Regions from separate parts of the Plantactinospora sp. A48 genome, predicted to be linked through region 2. Evidence: predicted binding sites of a transcription regulator. Region 2 holds the regulator's gene; the other holds the start of a gene.
What was found. The regulator HrcA, encoded in region 2, represses chaperone genes, less so after heat shock. The targets are predictions, from matches to a motif close to GGTTNGCACNCTCNNNNNGAGNGTGCNAACC.

Region 1: a site for HrcA is predicted at 3,214-3,244, ahead of groL (chaperonin GroEL). Genes of this name have one in related genera too.

What each region holds. Positions count from the first base shown of each region.
Region 1 covers NZ_JBTIXF010000008.1:67,599-76,162, forward strand. The annotation lists gene paaN (phenylacetic acid degradation protein PaaN) at 1-459, shown strand, start outside; gene ACXN5W_RS06690 (GNAT family N-acetyltransferase) at 553-1,008, opposite strand; gene ACXN5W_RS06695 (hypothetical protein) at 1,029-1,166, opposite strand; gene ACXN5W_RS06700 (cold-shock protein) at 1,713-1,916, shown strand; gene ACXN5W_RS06705 (hypothetical protein) at 2,308-3,165, shown strand; gene groL (chaperonin GroEL) at 3,497-5,119, shown strand; gene ACXN5W_RS06715 (hypothetical protein) at 5,232-5,432, opposite strand; gene ACXN5W_RS06720 (hypothetical protein) at 6,148-6,741, shown strand; gene ACXN5W_RS06725 (S8 family serine peptidase) at 7,107-8,564, opposite strand, start outside.
Region 2 covers NZ_JBTIXF010000018.1:86,081-94,644, forward strand. The annotation lists gene ACXN5W_RS12725 (serine hydrolase domain-containing protein) at 1-161, opposite strand, end outside; gene ACXN5W_RS12730 (histidine triad nucleotide-binding protein) at 252-605, opposite strand; gene ACXN5W_RS12735 (SDR family NAD(P)-dependent oxidoreductase) at 717-1,469, shown strand; gene ACXN5W_RS12740 (16S rRNA (uracil(1498)-N(3))-methyltransferase) at 1,546-2,280, opposite strand; gene dnaJ (molecular chaperone DnaJ) at 2,290-3,429, opposite strand; gene hrcA (heat-inducible transcriptional repressor HrcA) at 3,484-4,506, opposite strand; gene ACXN5W_RS12755 (DUF4870 domain-containing protein) at 4,692-5,471, shown strand; gene hemW (radical SAM family heme chaperone HemW) at 5,496-6,719, opposite strand; gene ACXN5W_RS12765 (enoyl-CoA hydratase-related protein) at 6,738-7,541, shown strand; gene ACXN5W_RS12770 (hypothetical protein) at 7,629-8,456, shown strand.

The DNA of each region.
Region 1 (8,564 bases), on a different contig from region 2:
GAGGTCTCCGGAGTGGGCGAGACCGTGCTGCCGTCGCGGGCCGTCGAGCACCCGAAGTTCCCGGAGGCGGTGGTGCGGACCCCGACGATCGTCAGGCTCGACGCGGACGCGGCCGGGACGTACGGCCAGGAGTGGTTCGGACCGATCTCGTTCGTCATCGGCACCGATTCCACCGACCACAGCCTGGAGATCCTCCGGGAGACCGTCGGTCGCAGCGGCGCGCTGACCGCGGGGGTCTACTCGACCGACGCCGAGGTGCTGGACGCCACCGAGCGGGCGGCCCTGGACGTGGGTGTCCAGTTGTCCTGCAACCTGACCGGCGGCGTCTTCGTCAACCAGTCCGCGGCGTTCTCCGACTTCCACGCCAGCGGTGCCAACCCGGCCGCGAACGCGGCTCTCACCGACGGCGCGTACGTGGCGAACCGGTTCCGCATCGTCCAGAGCCGCCGCCCCGCCTGAGCGTTAAGGAAGGGCCCCTTGTTATCGCATTTCGTATAGCAGGGGCCCCTTCTTGACGCGGTGGGTTTCAGCCGGGCCGGCGCGTCTGCCGGCTCAGACGGACCGGCGCATCTGCAACTCGGTGAGCGCCGGCACGATGGGGTGCGGAACCCGTACCCCGGTGTCGACGAAGCCGAGCCGCTGGTACGCCCGGACGGCGCGGTCGTTACCGACGACGACCTCCAGGAGCAGCTCCGACCGACCGCACTCCCGCGACCAGGCGGCCACCGCGTCGATCAGGTCGCCGAGCAGGCCACTGCCCCGCCACGCCGGGGTCAGGTAGACGGCGAAGATCACGGTGAGGTCCGGGTCGTGCGGGGCCACCGCGCCGCCCGCGTGCCCGACCAGCCGCCCGCCGGGGTCGGCGATGAACTGTCCGCGTCGCGGGCCCGTGGCGCATTCGGCGATCCGTGCCGCGTACTCGGCGTGCGGGCGGGCCGCCGCCTCGGCGACGGTCTCCAGGAAGGCCAAGGGGGAGTCGGCCAGCATCTCCAGCCGAAGCGCCCGCATCCGACCGGCATCGGCGTTGGTCACCCGGCGTACGGTGACCGGGTCCCGGCCGCCTGACCGGCGCGGTGCGCCGTCGCCGGGACGACCTCGGGCGCCGCGATCGTGTTCCGCCCCGGAGGGCTGTCGCCGAGCCGGGCCGGCTCCGGTGCGGTGGGCACGGTCGGCTCCGGTGCGGTGGGCCGGGTCGGACCCGGAGTGGCAGGCCGGGTCGGCTCCGGAGGGGCGGGCCGGGTGGGACCCGGAGGGGCAGGCCGGCCTGGAGGGGTGGGCCGGATCGGGCCCGGGCTGGTGGGTGTGGGTGGCCGGCCTCGCGGCGCGGGCGCTCGTCATGTGTGCATGCCTACCGGTGACGTCCGGCGCCGGCAACCCGGTCGGGTCACCGGCGGAGTCCGGTACGGCTCTCCAGTGGTGTCAGGGACCGTCGGATCGGCCTCGTCCGGGTCCCAAGATTTCGAGTCTCATCTATGGGACTGCCTTCCGGGCCTGGTCCGGGCGCTGGTTTCGCTGCGCTGTCGGCCTGTCCTGGAACAGGTCTGGCCCCCGTCCGTTTTGTGGTAGTGCGCGCTCGTCACGCCTCGTGTAGCGTGCGATTTCGGCCGCCGGTTTCGAAGGCCCGCCACGGGTCATTCGTCCGGCGGCGCGGCTCGGCGCAGGCTGGACCGTGGTCCTCAGGACCCCGCGTCATCGAAGTGAGGAAGTGCACCGTGGCACAGGGCACCGTGAAGTGGTTCAACAGCGAAAAGGGCTACGGGTTCATCGCCGTCGACGGTGGGCAGGACGTGTTCGTCCACTTCTCCGCGATCCAGATGGACGGTTACAAGGCCCTCGACGACGGACAGCGCGTCGAGTTCGAGATCGCGCAGGGGCAGAAGGGCCCGCAGGCCGAGCAGGTCCGCCTCATAGCCTGAACCGGCCTCCTCGGCGCGGCCCCCAGGGCAGCGGCGTGGGCAGACGATCCGGGAAGATCGTGCCCACATCAGTCGCCGAGGAGCCCATGTGAGCGAGTCACCAGACCAGTCGTACCCGCCTGCGGAGGGACCGGCTTCCCGGTCCGGTGTGCCGGACGCGTCGGCGCCTGAACCGCAGCCGGCTTCCGGGCTGCCGTCGGCACCCGGAACGCAGCCGCCGGCCTCACCGATGCGGGTCGGCGACGATCCGGTCGGGTCATCCGGCTGGCCGCACCCGGCTCCCGGCGGCGTACCAGGCGACGTGGGTCAACCGGGTGTTGCCGGCTGGCCTGCCCACGGCGGCTGGGCCCAACCCGCCGCGGCTGGTTGGGCGTACCCCGGAGGTTGGCCGGTGGGGTATGACTGGAACGACCCGCTGGTGAATCCGCCCGGTGCCGGGATGGGCGGCTGGTTCGCCCGGTGCTGGTCGGCGGCCCAGCGGAGCTGGCGTCCGCTGGTGGTCCTCATACTGATCACCGGGGCGTTGCCGGCGATCGTCTTCGGCCTGCTGTCACCGCTCTACACGCCGGCGTCCATGACCGGGGGGCCCACTCCCATGGCTGGGGCCGACCCGGGTGAGGCCGCGGCCCTGCTGCGGGAACTGCTGGCCTACGAGGGTGTCGTGCTGGCCGCCGCCGTCGTGATGAGCCTCGTCCAGGCGGTCGGCTGGGCGGGCGGAACATGGATCCTCGCCCGGCAGGCGGCCGGTCACCCGGCGGCGATCGGAGCGGCGTTCCGCTACGGCCTGCGTCGGGCACCTGCCCTCTGGGGCTGGTACCTGCTCTGCGACGTGATCGTGCTGGCCGGATTCTGCGCCTGTTTCCTGCCCGCCGTCTATCTCGGGTTCGCGCTCAGCCTCGCCGGCCCGGTCTACCTCTTCGAGCGCGTCAACCCGATCTCCCGCTCGTTCGGCATGGTCCATGCCCGGTTTGGCATGGTGCTCGGTCGAGTGGCGACGGTGGTCGGACTGGCCCTGGCCGGTGGCGTGGTGGTCGTGATCATCCAGGTGATCGGGCAGGCGACAGGTGGAACCGGGCCAACCGGCGTGCCGGCCTTCTCACCCGTGTTCGTCCTGACGACCGTGCTGGTGGGGCTGCTCTACGCCCCGATCTACCTTCTCGTGCTGATCGGGCTGGTGATCACGTACGCCGAACAGCGGGCTGTGGAGGCGCCGGTGAACGCCGGCCAACTCGCGGACGAACTGGACTGATCTGCTCGGTAGGCGCTTGCACTCGATGGGGGAGAGTGCTAAACAAGGGATTGGCACTCGCGTAGTGTGAGTGCCAATGGTCGGGGCGGTAGGGCCACGGTCGCGAGGACCCGGAGGAACGGGGAGACGCGGCACATGGCCGGTCGTCGCGGGCTGTCCGCCCGGCCGACGGACGTCACTGTCGCCTTGTGCGTCGGAGTCGACCGAGCACCACAGGTGCCGGCGACGCCGCGAACAAGCGCAGTAGTGACGTCCGAAGGTGCGTAGTCAGGCGGCAGGTTCGGGCCAACCGGTCCCGGGCGGCCGCGAGTGTCCAGGAGGACAACGCCGTATGGCCAAGATGATCGCGTTCGACGAAGAGGCGCGCCGCGGCCTCGAGCGGGGCATGAACCAGCTCGCTGACGCCGTCAGGGTGACCCTCGGCCCCAAGGGCCGCAACGTCGTGCTCGAGAAGAAGTGGGGCGCGCCCACCATCACCAACGATGGTGTGAGCATCGCCAAGGAGATCGAGCTCGAGGACCCGTACGAGAAGATCGGCGCCGAGCTGGTCAAGGAGGTCGCCAAGAAGACCGACGACGTGGCCGGTGACGGCACGACGACGGCGACCGTCCTGGCCCAGGCGCTGGTTCGGGAGGGCCTGCGCAACGTCGCGGCCGGCGCGAACCCGATGGCCCTGAAGCGGGGCATCGAGGCCGCCGTCGCGAACGTGTCCGAGGAGCTGTCCAAGCTCGCCAAGGACATCGAGACCAAGGAGCAGATCGCCTCCACCGCCTCCATCTCCGCCGGTGACACCAGCGTCGGGGAGATCATCGCCGAGGCGATGGACAAGGTCGGCAAGGAAGGCGTCATCACCGTCGAGGAGAGCAACACCTTCGGCCTGGAGCTTGAGCTCACCGAGGGTATGCGCTTCGACAAGGGCTACATCTCGCCCTACTTCTGGACCGACGCGGAGCGTATGGAGGCCGTCCTCGACGACCCCTACGTGCTGATCGTGAACAGCAAGATCTCGTCGGTCAAGGACCTGCTGCCGATCCTCGAGAAGGTCATGCAGTCGGGCAAGCCGCTGGTCATCATCGCCGAGGACGTCGAGGGCGAGGCCCTGGCCACCCTGGTCGTCAACAAGGTGCGTGGCACCTTCAAGTCGGTCGCCGTGAAGGCGCCGGGCTTCGGTGACCGCCGCAAGGCCATGCTGACCGACATCGCCATCCTCACCGGTGGCCAGGTCATCAGCGAAGAGGTCGGCCTCAAGCTGGACGCCGTGGGCATCGACATGCTGGGCCGTGCCCGCAAGGTCGTGGTGACCAAGGACGAGACCACCATGGTCGAGGGTGCCGGCGACGCCGAGCAGATCAACGGCCGGGTGAACCAGATCCGCGCCGAGATCGAGAAGAGCGACTCCGACTACGACCGGGAGAAGCTGCAGGAGCGCCTGGCCAAGCTGGCCGGCGGTGTTGCGGTGATCAAGGTCGGCGCGGCCACCGAGGTCGAGCTGAAGGAGCGCAAGCACCGCATCGAGGACGCCGTGCGTAACGCGAAGGCGGCCGTCGAGGAGGGCATCGTCCCGGGTGGTGGCGTCGCGCTGGTCCAGGCCGGCAAGACCGCCTTCGAGAAGCTGGACCTGACCGGTGACGAGGCGACCGGCGCGCAGATCGTCAAGATCGCGCTGGACGCCCCGCTGCGGCAGATCGCCGTCAACGCCGGTCTTGAGGGTGGCGTCGTGGTCGAGCGGGTTCGCAACCTCGACCCCGGTCACGGCCTGAACGCCGCGACCGGCGAGTACGTCGACCTGCTCCAGGCCGGCATCATCGACCCGGCCAAGGTCACCCGGTCGGCGCTGCAGAACGCAGCATCGATCGCGGCCCTGTTCCTCACCACCGAGGCCGTTGTCGCGGACAAGCCGGAGAAGACCCCGGCCGCACCGGCCGCCCCGGGCGGCGGGGACATGGACTTCTGAGTCCACCCCGGAACGCGAGTTCCACGAGCACCATCACGGCCGAGCCGGTCGGGTCCACTGGGCCCGGCCGGCTCGGCCGCGTCAGCCGGACCCACGCCGGTGGCCGTCCGCATCACTCCGGAGTCGGCTCCGGAGCGGGTACGGGAGCGTCGACCAGCTCCGCCACCTCAGCCGGCGGCTCCTGATCCGAACCGTCAGCCTCAGCCAACTGGTCGACGTCACCGAGGTCGAGTCGATCCATGGCCGGCCGATCCAGGGCCGGTCCCGGTGGTGCCCCGATCGGGTCGTCGGGCGTCTCCTGGTGCGTTGTCATGGTCGAACACCCCCGAGGCAACGGTAGGGCGGCCAACGCCGGACGAAGCGGCGAATGGCGCTATCGGATCATGACTCCCGTTCGTCCCGTTGTGGAGCTGACCCGCCTGCGGCCTCGCACTGGACTGCGGACCGGTTGGCCTGGCAGGGAGCACAACATCCCACTGCATCCCATCCGGGCGCGACGGCCTCGGCACGGACATCCGGGTCGAAACCTGGCGAACTGAGCCCGACGCCGGCAGTCACGGAGCTGGCGGAGCAGGGCGGTTCCAGGTCCGCATTGAACGCCGGAGGTGTCGTCCGGTCGGCATGTCCGGATCGCGCCGGAATAACGTACCGGATTGTCTGGTTTTGGGGTGACGGGCGACACGGCTCGGGTGGAATCCCGGGGGCCGGGCGGTGGTTACATCCACCGTACGACCGAGTACCGGCAGCGCCCTTGGGTCCACGCGGCGCGACGAGGTCCTGGAAGTCGCGGTCGGTCTGTGAGCGGCCCGTGGTGCCTGCTCCGGCCGGGAATGCCGGGGGCGGGCCGGTCGTTGTACCGGGTTCGCCCGAGAGCGTGAGCAGCGCCCCCGGCCTGCGTGAACCACGGGTCGAGTCATCCCCCCGGTTCGAGTTTCCCCCTGATCTTCTTGCCCGCGTCCGCGTGGCCCTGCGTGCCCGCGTGTGCGTCGGCGTCTCCCCCAACCCCCTTGTGGATTGGAGCCCCCACCATGAACACGATCCTGCGTAACACCCTGCTGCGTAAGAGCCTGCTGAGCATCGCCGGTCTGAGCATCACCGGCGGACTGATCGCCGGCCCCGTCACCACCGCCCTCGCCACCCCCACCACCGCCCACACGACTGCTGCTGCGGTCGCCACCGCCGGCCAACCCACCGCCGCCTCGTCGCCGCAGGGCGCACAGAGTCACATCGACCTGACCGACGAGCAGACGACCAACGCCAAGGCGATCATCGCCGCCACCAAGCACAACGGCCTGGACCAGCGCGCCGCCGTCATCTCCATCGCCACCGCCCTGCAGGAATCCAAACTCCAGAACCTCGGCGACCTCGGCGACGCCAACGACCACGACTCCCTGGGCCTGTTCCAACAGCGTCCCACCTCCGGCTGGGGCACACCCGAGCAGATCACCAACCCCGAATACGCCACCACCGCCTTCCAGAAGGCCCTCAAGGACGTCCCCGACTGGCACAACCTGCCCCTGACCGACGCCGCCCAGAAGGTTCAGGTCTCGGCCTACCCCGACGCCTACGCCCAATGGGAAACCCAGGCCACCGACCTGGTCACCCACTACTGGAACAGCTGACCCACCCCAACCAACCCCACACCCACACCACCACGCTGCTGGCCGGACCCCACCCCCGGGGCCCGGCCAGCAGCATCCCCACACCCGAAACTCCCACCGGACCGGCCCGCCAACGAGCCACCTCACCACCACGGGACCGGCGCCAGCAGGCGACCCACCCCACCACAGCCCGCCAACCTCATCCAGTCACAACCGGTAACGGCGACGACGAGCCAGACCCTTTTAGGCGCCCATGTCTGCGAGTCATATATGTGCCTCTCAGACATGGACATCAGGTCGGCACACCGACCCGATGAAACTCACGCACCGTCACCAAGGATCCTCCACTTGCGAAGGACCCCTCAACTCGTCAGAAGCCCTCGCCCTCACCTCACGGCTCGGACCGCGGCATACGCGTCAACCAGACCCGCACCGCTCGCGTCCGGACCGATCGCGCAGCGGCTGCCCGACCGGTCGGTGCCCGTGCTGCCCGGTCGGTCCGTTCGGTCCTTGTCCGTGCTGTCCGTGCTGTCCGTGCTGTCCGTGCTGCCCGGTCGGTCCGTTCGATCGCTGTTCGGGGGGCCGATGCTGGCGGGTGGGTTCACCGGGGTGGCGGTGTCGGCGAGGATTCGCCGGGTCCGGGTCAGGTCGCCGATCAGGGTCGGGTTGGCCGACCAGATCAGCGCGACCACTCCGGCGACGTGCGGGGTGGCCATCGAGGTGCCGTCCAGGGTGCCGTACCCGCCGCCCGGCAGCGCCGACAACACCGCGGCGCCCGGAGCCACCAGATCCGGCTTGTCCCTGCCACCTGCCGCCGGGCCACGGCTGGAGAAGGCGGTCACCCGACGCTGCCGGTTCACCGCACCGATTGTCAACACATCGTCGTACGGTGCCGGGGGATCGCTGATCGAACCGCAGCGCGGACCCGTGTTGCCGGCCGCCACCACCACGAAGATGCCGGCGGCGGCGAGCGCCGCGGTCGCGGGTCGCAGGGCTGTCGGGTCGCAACCTTCGATCGGCGGACAACCCCAGGAGTTGGTGAGCACCTGAGCCGCCCGCTCCGGTCGGCCGTCGGTGAACGGATCGCCCCCGACCGGGAACGGCGCCAGCATGAACTGGAGACAGTCGAGGTAGCGCGCTGGATTGCCGAGGTTGCGATCCAGGTTCACGCAGGCGATCCACCGGGCGCCGGGTGCCACGCCGACCTGTTCGCCACCGACAGCGGTGCCCAACGTGTGGGTGCCGTGCCCGCCGCCGTCGGTGGGCCGGCTGGTGCCGTTCCAGGGGTCGTACCAGGAGTCGTCGCCGCCTCGGAAGTTGCCGGCCAGTGCGGGATGTCCGCCATCCACGCCGGAGTCGGAGCTGCCGACCACGATGCCCGAGCCGTCCACGCCGAGCCCGGTGCGTACCCGGTCCGCGCCGATCATCGAGATGTTCCACGGCGTCTGCGCGGGCGCCGACAACGAGCCGTGCCGCGGTCGGACCGGCTCGGGCAGTGGCCTCAGCTCCTGGCTGAGCAGCACCCGATCCACCTCGGGACGGCGCGACAACCAGGCCCGGGTCGCCGGCCCGCCGTCCACCTCGATGGCGTTGACCAGGTAGTACGGCGTGTAGGCCAGGTGCAGCCGGTCCAGCTTCCGCCGCAGACCCGCCTGAGAACTTTCGGCCTGCGCCACCAGCGCCCGGTACACGTCTCGACCCCGCTCGGCACGTCCCTGCGGACCGGTCCGGGTGGCGTCCACCCCGGACAGGTCCGCCTGCTGCTTGAGGATCACGAACAGCCGCTCGCCGTGCAGACCTGGTTGGCCCGCGCCGACGTACCCGCCGATCGTGGCAACCAGTAG
Region 2 (8,564 bases):
CGGGTGTCCGCGTCGAGCGGGGTGTCGTTGCCCGTCGAGCCGACCGCGCAGAACCACGGCGGCCGGTCGGCCCGGTGCAGTGCGACGGCCAACGCGGGTATCCGGCCGGACGCCTGCACCCGCCGGGTCATCCGTTCCAGTTGCCGCTGTACGTCCGTCATCGCCGCGTCCCCCGACTCCGCCCGGCGCGGTCACCCGGCCCGGCGTACCGGCCGGTGGCCCACTCGCTGCTCAGCATGGCGGTCGGCGGGTCAGGGACAGAGCATGGGGCCGAGCGGGGCACCGCCCAGCACATGGGCGTGGGCGTGCGCGACCTCCTGCCCACTGTTCGGCCCGGTGTTGAAGATCAGCCGGAACCCGTCGGCCGCCACCCCCTCGTGCTCGGCGACCACCGCCGCGGTGGCCAGTACCTCGGCGGTCACCGTCGGGTCAGCCTCGGCCATCGTCACCACATCCGCGAAGTGCTCCTTCGGGATCACCAGCACGTGTACCGGGGCCTTCGGGTTGATGTCCCGGAACGCGAGCGTGGTGTCGGTCTCCCGGACGATGGTCGCCGGGATCTCCCCGGCCACGATGCGGCAGAACAGGCAGTCGTCGTTTCCCACCAGCGCATGGTAGGCCACGAAGTGAGGGCCCCCGGCCAGGCGGCACGGTCGGGCGGCGCACGGCACCGTCCGGCAGCCGGCCCGGTGCGGTCGTGGGGCAGGATGATCGGCATGAGGCGACGGGCGGTACTGGTCACCGGGGCGTCCCGGGGCATCGGGCGGGCGATCGCGATGGCGTTCGCCGCCGACGGCGACCGGGTGGCCGTACACCACCGGGACTCGGCGGCGCTGGCCGAGCAGTTGCGCGACTCGCTGCCCGGCGGCGGGCACACGGTGGTCCAGGCCGACCTGGCCGACCCGGACGCCGTACGGGCCATGGTGGACAGCGCCGCCGACCAACTGGGCGGGCTGGACGTCCTGGTCAACAACGCCGGCCTGTTCACGGCGCACCCCATCGTGGAGACGGACTACGACCAGTGGCAACGGCACTGGCGTCGCACCCTGGACACCAACCTGCTCGGCCCGGCGAACGCCTGCTGGTGCGCCGTACGCCACCTGCGGGAACGGGGTGGCGGGCGGATCATCAACGTCTCGTCCCGGGGTGCGTTCCGGGGCGAGCCGGACGCCCCGGCCTACGGCGCGAGCAAGGCCGGTCTCAACGCGCTGGGCCAGTCCCTCGCGGTGGCGCTGGCGCCGCACGGGATCGCCGTCGCCACCGTCGCGCCGGGCTTCGTCGAGACGGACATGACGAACGAACACCTCAAGGCCGAGCGCGGCGCCGCGATCCGGGCGCAGAGCCCGTTCGGCCGGGTGGCCCAGCCGGAGGAGATCGCCTCGGCCGTCCACTGGCTCGCCTCACCAGCGGCGGAGTGGGCCTCCGGCACCGTGATCGACCTCAACGGCGCCTCGTACCTGCGCACCTGAACACCACCCGGCACAGACCCACCTGAACACCGCCCCGGCGCCGCTCGTGGTGCGGGCCGTCACCGAGGGACGGGCGTCACCAGCGGCGCAGCCGGGTCGACAGCACGGCCAGCGCGGCAACGCCAGCGGTCGAGGTACGCAGCACCGCGTCGCCCAACCGCACCGGCACCGCGCCCGCGGCCACGAACGTCGCCAGCTCGTCCGGGGTGATGCCACCCTCGGGCCCCACCACCAGGATGATCTCCCCACCTGGCGGCAGGTCGAGCGCGGTGAGCCGCTCGGTGGCCTCCTCGTGCAGCACCACCGCGGCGCTCGCGCCGGACAGCCGGGCAGCGAGCCCCCCGGTGGAGCAGTCCGGGTCGCCGGAAACCACCGGCAGCCACGGCCGGCGGGACTGCTTGGCCGCCTCCCGGGCCGTGGCCACCCACTTCTGGCGGGCCCGGTCGCCCCGGTCGCCACGCCACTGCGCGACCGAACGGGCGGCCGCCCACGGAACGATCTCGTCGACACCCACCTCGGTCATCGCCTGCACCGCCAGCTCGCCCCGGTCTCCCTTGGCGATCCCCTGCGCGACCACGAGCCGAGGGTCGGGCGGCTCGGCGTACCAGCGGGTGGTGACGGACAGCTCAAGACTGCCCCGGCCGACGGCCCGGACCACCGCGCCGGCCGTGCCACCCCGCCCGTCCGCGAGCAGCAGTTCCTCGCCCGGCCGCAGCCGCTGCACGGTCGCCGCGTGGTGCCCCTCCGGACCGTCGAGCAGGTACGTCTCACCGTCGGGCAACGCCTCGACCAGGAACAACGGCGCGCTCATCGGTACCGGTCAGGCGTGGCCGTTGAAGGCGTCCCGCATCCGGGAGAAGAACCCGCCCTGCTTGGTCAGCTCGGCGACCTCCTCGCCCCGGGTCTTGGCGAAGTCGCGCAGCATCCGCTCCTGGTCGGCGTCGAGTTTGGTGGGGGTACGCACGTCCAGGTGGACGTAGAGGTCGCCCCGACCGGTGCCGCGCAGGTGCGGTACGCCCCGGGCCCGCAGCCGCAGGGTGCTGCCCGGCTGGGTGCCCGCCTTCACGTCGACCGGTTCCTCGCTGTCCAGCGTCTTGATCGTCAGTCGGGTCCCCAGCGCCGCCGCCGTCATCGGAACGGTGACCCGGCAGTGCAGGTCGTCGCCCTTTCGCGAGTAGACGTCGTGCGGTCGCTCGTGGATCTCGACGTACAGGTCACCCGCCGTGCCGCCGCCGGGGCCCACCTCGCCCTGCTGGGCCAGCCGGATCCGCATCCCGTCCTCGACCCCGGCCGGGATCTTGACGGTGAGCGACCGGCGGGTCCGGACCCGGCCGTCACCGGCGCAGGTGGGACAGGGGTGCGGGATGATCGTCCCGTAGCCCTGGCAGACCGCGCACGGCCGGGACGACACCACCTGGCCCAGGAAGGTGCGCTGCACCGACTGGACCTCACCCCGACCGCCGCACGTCTCGCAGGTGGCCAGGTGGGTGCCGGCCGCCGTGCCCGCCCCCGAGCAGGTGGTGCAGAGCACCGCCGTGTCCACGGTGATCGGCGCCTCGACCCCGAACGCGGTCTCGTGCAGGTCGAGTTCGAGCCGCAGGATCGCGTCCGAGCCGGGCCGGGTCCGGGGCCGTGGCCCACGACCCGCGCCGCCGCCCGCCGCACCGAAGAAGGCGTCCATGATGTCCTGGAACCCGACGAACGGTCCGGCGCCGCCCGGGCCGGCCCCGCCACCCCCGCCGGGGGCGAGCGGGTCGCCACCCAGGTCGACGATCTGCCGCTTCTGGTCGTCGGAGAGGACCTCGTACGCGGCGTTGATCTCCTTGAAGCGGTCGTGCGCCGCCGGGTCCGGGTTGACGTCCGGGTGGTACTGCCGCGCCAACTTGCGGTAGGCGCGCTTGATCTCGTCATCCGAGGCGTCCCGGCTCACGCCGAGGATCCCGTAGTAGTCCCTGGTCACTGCGTTCCGTGTCCCCATGTCGATCTCGCGTCGGCCGCCGGTCGGCAGGTCGGTTCAGTTCTGCGCCAGCAGGTCACCCACGTAGCGTGCCACGGCACGCACAGTGGCGATCGTGCCGGGGTAATCCATCCGGGTCGGTCCCAGCACACCCAGCCCGCCCACGATGGTCGCACCCGGGCCGTAGCCGGTGCTGACCACTGACGCGGCCCGCAGATTGTCGATCTCGTTCTCGTCGCCGATCCGGACCCGGGTCATGCTCGGCTCCGCCTCCCCGATCAGCTTGAGCAGGATGACCTCCTCCTCCAACGCTTCCAGGATGGGTCGCAGTGACCCCTGGAAGTCGAGCAGCCCGGCCCGGGTCAGGTTGGCCGTTCCGGCCAGCGCGATCCGCTCCTCGTGCCGTTCGACAAGTGTCTCCAGCAACACGCTGGCGAGCGTGGCCATGGCCATCCGCAGGCGCGGCACCGCCTCGTCGACGAGGGCCTGCACCAGTGGGGGTGTGTCGGACAGCTTGGTCCCGACCAGTTTCTCGTTGACCAGCCGCCGCAGGTCGAGCACATCCTCGGCCGGCACCGGACCGGGCAGTTCCACCAACCGCTGCTCGACCCGGCCGGTGTCGGCGATCATCACCAGCATCAGCCGGGTGGTGGAGATCGACACCAGTTCCAGATGCCGCACGGAGGACCGGGCCAGGCTCGGGTACTGCACCACGGCGACCTGGCGGGTGAGCTGGGCCAGCAGGCGTACGGTCCGGTGCACCACGTCGTCCAGGTCGACCGCGCCCACCAGGAACCGCTCGATCGCCCGGCGCTCGGCCGGGCTGAGCGGTTTGACCCGGGACAACCGGTCGACGAAGAGCCGGTAGCCCCGGTCGGTGGGCACCCGGCCCGCGCTGGTGTGTGGCTGCCGGATGTAGCCCTCCTCCTCCAGCACGGCCATGTCGTTGCGGACCGTGGCGGGCGACACACCGAGCTGGTGCCGTTCGACCAGCGCCCGACTGCCGACCGGCTCCTGGGTGGCGACGTAGTCCTCCACGATCGCCCGCAGGACGTCGAGCTTGCGTTCGTCGAGACCCATCTTCACCTCCCGACCGCCGACACCTGTGCCTGGCACTCGACTGTAGCGAGTGCCAGTCTACGACGCCCGGTCCCGTCACCGCGATCATCGCTTTCCGCACCGCGCCCGAAACCGCCACCCACGGGTCGACGCCGGGCGATCCGGGGGTGCTGGCGCGAGGTGCGCGGGCCCCCTACCGTGACCCCATGACCGAACCACCTCGCCCACCGGCCGCGCCCGGTTCCGGCGACGAGTCCGCGGACCCCACCGCTCAGCTTCCACCACAGGCGCCGTCCTCCGCATCCCCGACTTCCGCTTTTCCGGCCCCCTCCGCCGCCCCGGACCCCGAGCCCCCGGCTTCGGCTCCCCCGGCCGCCGGATATCCGCCGCCGGGCGGCAGCTACCCACCCGGCGACGCCCCGCAACCACCGACCGGGGGCTACGGCGGAAGCCCCGGCCCCGGTGGCCCCGAGGGTCCCGGTGGGCCCGGATATCCGCCGGGCGGCGGGTACGGCCCCGGCGGATACGGCCCGGGTAGCGGCCCCGGCGGATACGGCCCAGGCAGCGGCCCCGGCGGGTACGGCCCAGGCAGCGGCCCCGGCGGATACGGCGGCCCGGTCCCCGGCGGGTACGCCAGCAACGACGACCGGGTCTGGGCGCTGGTGGCGCACTTCGGCGGTCCGGTCGGGGTGGTGGTCGGTGGCGGTCTGCTCGGCTGGGTCGCCCCGCTGGTCGCCCTGATGGGGCGGGGTCAGCAGTCGCCGGCGGTTCGGGCCCACTCGATCGGCGCGCTGAACTTCCAGATCACCTGGGCGGTCGCGGTCGCGCTCGGCTGGGTGGTCGCCGGGATCACCTGCGGGCTGTTGTTCTTCATCCCGCTGCTGGTCTGGCTGGTACCGGTGATCTTCGGCATCATCGGCGGCGTCAAGGCCAACGAGGGTCAGCTCTACCGCTACCCGGCCAGCTACGACTTCGTGAAGCGCTGACCGCGCGGGAAACCGGACCGGGACTCAGGGGAGGAGGTCGCGCACGACGGCGTCGGCGAGGAGCCGGCCGCGCAGCGTGAGCACGGCCTGGTCGGTGGCGTACGGCGCCGGTTCGAGCAGGCCGTCCGTCAGCGCCCGCTTCGCCGCCGCCCGCCCCGACTCGTCCAGCGTCGCCAGTGGCAGCCCGTCGGCCAGCCGCAGCCGCAGCATCACGTCCTCGGTCCGCCGGTCCGCCTCGGTCAACACCTCCCGGCCCTGTCCCGGTGAGCGGCCCGAGGCCAGCCGCTTCGCGTACGCCGTGGGGTGTTTGACGTTCCACCAGCGCACGCCGCCGACGTGGCTGTGCGCCCCCGGGCCGAGGCCCCACCAGTCCGCGCCCGTCCAGTAGAGCAGGTTGTGCCGGCAGCGGGCCGCCGGCGAGGTGGCCCAGTTGGACACCTCGTACCAGCCGAAGCCGGCGGCCGACAGCGCGGCCTCCGCCGCCAGGTAGCGGTCCGCGGCCACGTCGTCGGACGGGTACGGCAGCTCCCCGCGACGCACCCGGGCCGCCAGCCGGGTGCCGTCCTCGACGATCAGCGAGTACGCGCTGACATGGTCGACTCCCGCGGCTGTCGCCTGGGCCAGCGACTCGGCGAAGTCCTCCGGACTCTCCCCCGGGGTTCCGTAGATCAGATCCAGGTTGACGTGCGCGAACCCGGCCTCCCGGGCCTCCCGGGCGGCGGCGGTGGCCCGCCCCGGCCGGTGCCTGCGGTCCAGCACGGCCAGCACCCCCGGCGCGGCCGACTGCATGCCCAGGGAGATCCGGTTGTAGCCGGCCGCCCGCAACGCGGCCAGCGACTCCGGGGTCACCGACTCGGGGTTGGCCTCGGTGGTCACCTCCACGTCGGGCGCGAGCCCCCAGGTCTGGTCGATGCCGTCCAGGATCCGGGCCAGGTCGTCGGCGCTGAGCAGGGTCGGCGTGCCGCCGCCCACGAAGACCGTGTCCACCCGACGGGGCGGCGCGGTCGCGAGCACCCGCCGGGCCAGCGCCAGCTCGGCCAGCACCGAATCCGGGTACGTCTCGCGGCTCCCGCCGCCGCCCAGCTCGCTCGCGGTGTAGGTGTTGAAGTCGCAGTATCCGCAGCGGCTGGCGCAGAACGGTACGTGGACGTACACGCCGAACCCACGCCCGCCCACGTCGGCGAGCGCCGCCCGGGGCAGGGCGCCGTCGTCGGGTACGGGTTCACCATCTGGGAGGGCACCGGGCATGACGACTATTGTGCGCGCATGACTGAGGCCGTCGACCAGCTCATCCGGGTGTCCACCGCCGCCGGGGTGACCACGCTCACCCTGGACAGCCCGCACAACCGCAACGCGCTGTCCACCCCGCTGATGACCCAGCTGCTGGACACGCTCGCGGTGGCGGTCGCCGACGACGCGGTCCGGGTGGTCGTGCTGGCCCACACCGGCCCGGTGTTCTGCTCGGGCGCCGACCTCAAGGAGACCGCGGCGGCGTACGCCAGTGGCACCGTGCCGGCCGGGATGCTGGGTGAGGTGCTGGCGGCGATCTGGGAGTGCCCGAAGCCGGTGCTGGCCCAGGTCGCGGGGCCGGCCCGGGCCGGTGGCCTGGGGTTGATCGCGGCGGCCGACCTCGCGGTCTGCGCCTCGGCCGCGACATTCGCGTTCACCGAGGTCCGCCTCGGGGTCATCCCAGCGGTCATCTCCGCCACCGTGCTGCGCCGGCTCGCCCCCCGGGCCGCCGCCGAGCTGTACCTGACCGGCGAGGTCTTCGACGGTGTCCGCGCCGAACGGGTCGGGCTGGTCACCGCCGCCGTGCCCGCCGACGAGCTGGCCGGAACGGTACGGCGGTACTGCGCCGCCCTGGTGCGCGGCGCCCCCGACGCGCTGGCCGGAACCAAGGAACTGCTCCGCCGGCCGGTCGGCGCCGACCTGCGCGCCGAACTGGCCGAGCTGTCCGCCCGCTCCGTCGACTACTTCCGCTCCGACGAGGGCCGGGAGGGTGTCCTCGCGTTCCGGGAGAAGCGGCCGGCCCGCTGGGTGCCCGACGACCAACCGGGACTCGACGCCTGAATGACCGTTCGTGCAATCAACTCACTGTCCGGTTCGACGTAGGCTGGGGAACCTGTCGGCAGGGGGTACGTATTGCGGGCTCGGACGATGGTGGCGGTCGCCGTGGTGGTCACGGTGCTGGTCGTGGGTGGTCTGTACGCGGGCGTCAACGGGCTGAAGGGGCAACTCCCCCGGGCGGTCGGCTGCGTGGTACAGGCCGAGGGCACGGTCAACCTTGACCCCGACCAGATGGCCAACGCGGCCACCATCACCGCGGTCGGCATCCGGCGGCACATGCCGGAGCAGGCCGTGGTGGTGGCGCTGGCGACCGCCTTTCAGGAGTCCCGACTGCGGAACCTCACCGGCGGCGACCGGGACTCGGTCGGGCTGTTCCAGCAGCGACCCAGCCAGGGTTGGGGCACCCCGCAGCAGATCCGGGATCCGCGCTACGCGGCCGAGCGGTTCTACAAGGCGCTGGCCAAGGTCCGGGGTTGGCAGCACATGCGGATCACCGAGGCGGCCCAGCGGGTGCAGCGCTCGGCTTTCCCCGAGGCGTACCAGCAGTGGGCCGACGATGCCGCGGTGCTTTCCCGGGCCCTGCTGGGCGATGCGTCCGGCGCGGTGGCCTGCACCGTCGCCCGGGAACCGGCGCTGCGCGGTGCCGCCGCGACGACCGCGCTGACCAGCATGGTCGCGCTGGACTGGGGTGCCGTGACGGCCTCCACGCCGGACCGTTCGCCCGGCTTCACCCTGACCGCCGGTGACGCCCGGGCCGGCTGGCGGTACGCGCACTGGCTGGTGTCGCACGCCGACGACAACGGAATCAAGCGGGTCCGCTTCGCCGATCTCCAGTGGACCGCCGGCGACGGCACCTGGTCGGCGGTCCGCGACGACGTGCCCAGCACCGGCCTGGTCATCGCCGAGGTGTTCCGGTAAGGAAGGGCACCTTTATCGCTTTCGGTATAGGAAGGGCCCCCGCTTAACCCAATGGCGGCAGCCCAACGCCCGGTCCGATTGTCGCCAGACGCGCCGTCCACGGTCGGC